Regions from separate parts of the Colwellia sp. SU-HH01172 genome, predicted to be linked through region 3. Evidence: predicted binding sites of a transcription regulator. Region 3 holds the regulator's gene; each other region holds the start of a gene.
What was found. The regulator FNR, encoded in region 3, switches genes on or off when oxygen is low (the NO sensors DNR and NnrR bind a similar motif). The targets are predictions, from matches to a motif close to TTGATCTAGATCAA.

Region 1 (2,279 bases), on a different contig from region 3:
GCCGGTTGTAAAAAACCGTAGGCAATATTTTGGTAGCTATAGCACTTCGCCGGCTGACAAATCGGAGTAACACGATCAAAGCGGTTAATTATTTTTTCCATGCTCCAGTTTTCATGCAGCAAATTGTCGTAGGCATTTGGCATTAACCCACTTGAGTGACTCAGCAAGTGTTTTAACTGAATTTTATCGGCAGCACCTTTAGTGGCAAGGGTAAAACTAGGTACATATTTGGTGATTGGATCTGACAGCTTGAGTTGTTGCTGCTGCGCAAGCATAGTTGTAATGGTAGCGGCAAAAGGTTTTGATACTGACGCTAAACGAAAAACCGTTTCGTTGTCGACTTTCTTTAATTTTTTCGTGTCGGTATAGCCGAAATTTTCCAAAGCAACGACTTTATTGTTTTTAACAATGGCATAGGCTGCGCCCGGAATATTATGCTTTTTTAATTCTTTGGCAAAATCGGCCGCTAGTTGTTGATTGAAGTGATAAAGCTCGTTTGCGTGAGCAGTTGCATGTAAGCAAACAGAAAAAAGTGGCAAAACTATCGTTAACAAGCGAACAAGCATGAATTAGGCTCAATTTAAAAAAACAGCTAATTCTATCGGCTTGCTAAAAAAATACAATGTAAAAAAAATCTTCGAAAGAAAACACTTACTTATCAACGGCCAATAAAAAATAGCAATTAGCTTTATTTCAATTAGATATAAGCAATGACAATAAGCATCGAAAGTAAGTTGTCAAATCTTGATCTGCATCAAGGAAATGGCGGGCCAGCAACTTAAAATGGCAGAATTAAGCAAGCTGTCGCCAGTAAAAAACGTACAGCTTTTACTTCTTTATTTGTTTGAGTTAGCAAGCAAATAAGTGCTATGGAATACCTAATGAAAAATACCAAACCTTTAGTTTTTGCTTGTTCAGGTTGCTCGCACTTAGCAACAATGGCCAATGATATTGCCTTAACCCTTGATAGTGATGGCATTGCTGAAATGTCTTGTGTTTCATGGTTAATGGCGGCGCCTGAAGCGGATATTAAAGCCAAGTCAGCTAATAGAAAAGTGATCTTGATTGAAGGTTGTGGTGATTCTTGTAGCCGGGATTGCTTAACAAAAGCCGGTGTTGGTATTGATGTTCACTTTAATATTTCTGACTTGGGTTTTGCTGCTCGCTCCGCCAGTGATTGTTCGTTACAAGAAAACAGTATTGCCATGAGCCATATTTACGCTGAATTAGCAAAGTTAGGCATGAAAGCTGAATAGTTAAATAAGACTATTTTTTAAATTAATAATCTGCCTTTTTTAATTACTTTTCAGTGTGGTAGCATGATGGGAAAATAATAATGATTACAATCATATGCCTACCGAATCAACCACTCAAGCATTAGCTATATTACGAGATACAAGTCAATTTTCTTGGTATGTTATTCCATTACTGTTAATTGTAATCTATGTTTATGCTCAAGAAGCTGACAAAGGTAATTGGTCGAGAGTTTTAGCCGGTTTAGCATTTTGGGGCATGGATTGGTTTAATGAGATCTGGAACTCATTGGTTTTTCATTTTAGTCAATATGCGCCAGTATGGGCAGCGCCAAGTGATACCGCTTATTTAATTTTCATTGGTTTAAATATCGAAATTTGTTTTATGTTTGCCATCTCAGGCATTGTGGCGACTTTGGCATTACCTAAAGATCCAAAAATGAAAATTTTAGGGTTGAATAATCGCTGGTTTTTTGCGGTATTGTTTTCGTTGCTAAGCGTACTAGTCGAAATTACCTTGAACCGAATTGGTGCTTTAACTTGGGATTGGACATGGTGGAATGCTGATGCGCCATGGTTGCTATTTTTAGTTGGCTATATGAGTTTTTATAGCATCTGTTATTGGGTCTATGATATGACATCAAGAAGAAAGCAATTACAAGTTGTTGGTGGCTTATATGGTATAAATATCACCGCTATTGTCGTGTTTGGTGGCATATTAGGTTGGTTATAACGTCTTGCTATATAAATAATATAAGCGAAAGTAGTCCTTGGATTTAAGGCAAGATGTCATGCTTTTCTTTGTCTAAAGAATAGAAGACTAATTTGAGTGATTTCCTTCTTTTATTGAGTAATTATTTTGATTGATATCCGTTTATTTGCTTCACAAGACTTTCCTGATGTTCAGGCAATATACCAACAAGGTATTGATGGCGGCAACGCCACGTTTGAAACCACGGTTAAAACTGAGCAACAATGGTTAGACTCAACCTTAGCGGTTGGAAGGCTTGTTGCTGTTGATGAAAA
Region 2 (2,279 bases), on a different contig from region 3:
CGCGTCGAGTCACTTTTAAATATTTCATGGTAAACCGCGCCAGCACGAATAAAATCAAGATAATGGACATCTTTTGGTAACACTGATAAATCGTTCCACGCACTTACCAGTTCAGTGAATTCCTCAGGAAACTCCCATGCCTTGGTTACTTCAATGCCAATCTCATTTGAAAACTTAATAATAGCTTGCTGGATAAAAGCCGGATTCGCAAAAACTTCTGGGTGCCCTTCTGCTTCGGTTAAAATTGGCAAAACACCGATATTATGTATTAACGCAGCTAATGTTATGGTGTCGAGGGTGAATGCAGCATGTTTATTTTTTTGCAAATACAGTGTCATCAGTGTAATTGCCACCGCAGCAACATCAACGGTTTTATTCCACGACTTCTGCATATATTCCGCAATAGTGGCATTGTTAGAAACGAACATTTGCTCAATTGCCATCGCCGTTGCAATGCTTTTGATTTGTCTTAAGCCAATACGAGTAACAGCCTGGGTTACGCTTTCAACTTTAACAGTACGACCAAAAACAACACTATTTGCCACTTTAAGCATGCCTAAAGACAGCGCGGGATCCTGAGATATAATTTCACTCATTTTACCAAGGTTAATTTCCGGATCATCCGCCGCCTCTCTAACTTTCAAGGCAATTTTAGGTAAGGTGGGTAATACCAAAGCATCTTGCTTAATTTTTTCAACAAGTATTGTGTAAAGTGCATTTTCTGCGCCCATAAATCATCCTTTTTTATTAGTGTTATGCTATAAATTAATCTAGCACAAAATATTGAAATTACAGCCATTATTTGATGTTTTTTCAATGAACATTAATGACTAAGCAATTTACGGTAAAATTTTTTCACTGCAGACTTTGATCAAGATCAAGTTAATTCAACAAATTTAAGATGATGTAACTAAAGTAAATTATAATGCGCGACCGCTTTTACTATGTTGAATGTTGTCATGCTCAAACCTGAATTATTATCCCCTGCTGGAAGTCTAAAAAACATGCGCTACGCCTTTGCTTATGGAGCAGACGCCGTATATGCAGGTCAGCCAAGATATTCTCTTAGAGTGCGTAATAATGAATTTAGCTTGGAAAACATAAAAATAGGTATCGACGAAGCACATGCTTTAGGTAAAAAATTCTACCTTGTTAATAACATTGCACCACACAATAGTAAGCTTCAAACCTTCCTGCGTGATATCAAGCCAGTGATCGAAATGGCTCCAGATGCCTTAATCATGTCAGATCCTGGCTTAATTATGATGGTTCGAGAAAACTTCCCTGATATGCCAATTCACCTGTCGGTGCAAGCCAATGCAGTGAATTGGTCAACAGTAAAGTTTTGGCATCAACAAGGGATTGAACGGGTTATTCTTTCACGTGAACTATCATTAGATGAAATTGAAGAAATTCGCTTCCGCTGTCCTGAGATAGAGCTTGAAGTTTTTGTCCATGGCGCACTTTGTATGGCTTATTCTGGCCGTTGCTTATTGTCTGGCTATATTAACAAGCGCGATCCAAACCAAGGTACCTGCACTAACTCTTGTCGTTGGAAATACGACAGCCACCCGGCTAAAGAAACCGAAACGGGCGATATTATAGCGACACAACCTGTTGAAATTTATCTGCCAGAGCAGAAACCTTTTGAAGATGTTGTTTTACTGCAAGAGCAAGGCCGTCCGGGTGAATATATGCCAGCATTTGAAGATGAGCACGGCACTTATATCATGAATTCAAAAGACTTACGTGCTGTAGAACATGTTGAACGTTTAGTTAAAATGGGTGTTCACTCCTTAAAAATTGAAGGCCGCACTAAGTCTTTTTACTATTGTGCACGTACCGCGCAAATTTATAACCAAGCGATGATAGATGCCGTCAATGGCAAAGCTTTCAACGGCAGATTAAATACTGACTTAGAACATTTGGCGCATCGTGGTTATACCGAAGGCTTTTTACAACGTCATCGCCACGGCGATACGCAGAATTATGACTACGGCTACTCAAAAAGTGATACCCAACAATTTGTTGGTGAAGTTATCGGGCGAAATGAAACAAGCGGTTTGATCGAAATCGATGTTAAAAATAAATTTCTAGTCGGTGATGAGCTTGAACTTATGACGCCTGCCGGCAATTTAAGCTTTACACTGACCACAATGCAAAACTTGAAAGGTGAGCCGGTTGACGATGCAAAAGGCTCAGGCCACAAAGTTGCAATCGCACTCGATACCGAGCTTGATTTATCGTTTGGTATTATTATGCGCTATTTAACCGATGGT
Region 3 (2,279 bases):
ACGGTGCCTAGAATCACTAATTCAGCGTCCAAGTCATTAGCCAGGCTTTCAATAACGTCCTCTGGTAAACCTTCTTTGATATGAGTGTTTTCTTTACTTATATTAAATGCTTTAGCATGTTCAAACATGGCATTTTCATGATGCTTTAACATCGAACGATTATAATCGCTGGCATTAAATTCAGGAATTTCAATGGCGATGTTAACGGGTGTACCAGGGAAAGAATTAACTAAGTGTAAGTTAGCTTTCATTACTTTGGTTAACTGTTTGGCTTCGGCGGTAATTTTATCGTTTAGTGAGCGATGTTCTTCTTCATCACTACCAATATTGAGTGCCGCAACAATATTGCCGTTGTCTGGCCATAAATGTTCTTTCACCAGTAACACTGGACATGGGCATTTACGTAAAATATGCCAATCAGTCGGTGTGAAGATGACTGATTTTAGTTTATCGTGTTGATGCGTGCCCTTAATAACGATGTCGTAGCCATTTTTAAGCACTTGCTCAATGATTTGTTCAAAGGGGCGGTTATGCCAAATAACTTGGCAATCAATACTGAGTTCAGCAACATCAAGCTCTGAGATAATTGACTGTAACCATTGAGTTCTGTCGTTGATCACCGATTGACGCATAGCCTCTCGCTCATCGCTTGAAAGCATGGTGGTCATTTCATAAGAAAAATCATATATGGTCAAAAATGCTGTAATGCTAGCGCCTGTTTTACGGGCCAATTCTAGTGCACGCTCTAAAGCTTTTTGATCTTCTGTTGTTGGGTCAACAATAGCGAGTATTTTTTGATACTTTTCCATATCTAATTCCTTTATCAATTGTCTACTGTAACTATAACAATAGACCACTTTGAGTCAATAATAGTTGTTTTAAATCAAATTATTATCGTCTCTAAGATAAACAACAATTCACGCTAAGCATAGCGTGAATTGTTTCAATAAGGAAATTTAGAAAAGTAAGAAGGGGTTAAAGCGCTGCGCACTCGTTTAATTTATCAATATCTAAAATGGTGATGAGTTTGCCATCAACTTGGATCAAGCCATTTTTATGGAAACGATTAAGCAAACGGCTAATGGTTTCAACCGTTAAACCAATATAGTTGCCAATATCACTGCGAGTCATCGACAAACGAAACTCTGACGCCGATAAACCACGAGCATGGTAACGAGTACTTAAGGTACTAATAAACGTTGCTAATCGTTGTTCGGCATTTTTTCGGTTCAGCAAGGTTAGCATTTCTTGATCGCCACGAATTTCCGTACTCATCATGCGTAAAATTTGTTTTTTTAGTTTCGGCATGCTGTTAGATAAGGTATCAAGTGTGTTGTAAGGGATTTCACAGACCATAGAGGTTTCTAAAGCTTTGGCAAAGCTTGGATGTTCTGCATTGGCAATGGCATCAAAACCCAATAAGTCACCTGCTAAATGAAATCCGGTAATTTGCTCTTCACCTTGCTCGTTTACCGTGTAGGTTTTAAAGGTACCTGAACGGATGGCGTACAATGCATGCATAGGCTGGCCATCATTAAATATTTGCTCACCTTTATGAATAGGTCGCTTACGATCGATAATATTATCTAAGGTATCGAGTTCTTTATCGTTTAAAGAAAACGGTATGCATAGCTCACTAATGCTACAGTTTTGACAGTGAATATGTTGCTGACCTGTACACGATTTATTACTCATAATGACCTATAGTTCATTTGCATTTTAATGATGTGGATCATATTAGATGCGTTATAGATATGCAATAAGTATAGTATAAATACCGTATAAAATCACCAGAATAGCGGCGAGTTTTCTAAAGAGCGTATTGCTCAGTAGGGACTTAATACTGATAGTGCCCAGTGAGACAGAAAGTAATGCTGGCAGGGTACCTAGGCCAAAGAAAAACATAATTAAGGCGCCGTTAATAGTATTAGCGCTGGCTAATGCCCAGGTAAGAGTTGAGTATACCAAACCACAAGGCAACCAGCCCCATAATGCCCCTAAGGCAAATGCACTACGAGTATTTTTAATCGGAATAAACTTCTTGGTATTAGGGGAAATATGGCGCCATAGTTTTTTACCAATATGCTCGACATGGCTTAACCACATTAACCACTGTCCTAGATATAAACCGAGTAAGATAAGAAAGATGCCAGCGACAGTTTTTAACGCTGCAATGGGCAAACCGACATTTTTTGCCGCCATTGAACTGGTAAACGCGACTAATGCGCCAATGAGACTGTAAGAAAAAATTCGTCCGAAATTATAGGCAAAAACAATGC

Region 1: a site for FNR is predicted at 745-758, ahead of AC27JP_RS00520 (putative zinc-binding protein). Genes of this name have one in related genera too.
Region 2: a site for FNR is predicted at 868-881, ahead of trhP (prephenate-dependent tRNA uridine(34) hydroxylase TrhP). Genes of this name have one in related genera too.

The regions. Positions count from the first base shown of each region.
Region 1 covers NZ_BAAJMB010000001.1:104,219-106,497, reverse strand. Annotated here, with positions in the region: gene AC27JP_RS00525 (serine hydrolase domain-containing protein) at 1-566, opposite strand, end outside; gene AC27JP_RS00520 (putative zinc-binding protein) at 882-1,256, shown strand; gene AC27JP_RS00515 (hypothetical protein) at 1,351-1,986, shown strand; gene AC27JP_RS00510 (GNAT family N-acetyltransferase) at 2,113-2,279, shown strand, end outside.
Region 2 covers NZ_BAAJMB010000009.1:17,344-19,622, forward strand. Annotated here, with positions in the region: gene AC27JP_RS18565 (HDOD domain-containing protein) at 1-731, opposite strand, end outside; gene trhP (prephenate-dependent tRNA uridine(34) hydroxylase TrhP) at 960-2,279, shown strand, end outside.
Region 3 covers NZ_BAAJMB010000004.1:263,751-266,029, forward strand. Annotated here, with positions in the region: gene uspE (universal stress protein UspE) at 1-809, opposite strand, end outside; gene fnr (fumarate/nitrate reduction transcriptional regulator Fnr) at 976-1,695, opposite strand; gene AC27JP_RS12620 (sulfite exporter TauE/SafE family protein) at 1,747-2,279, opposite strand, start outside.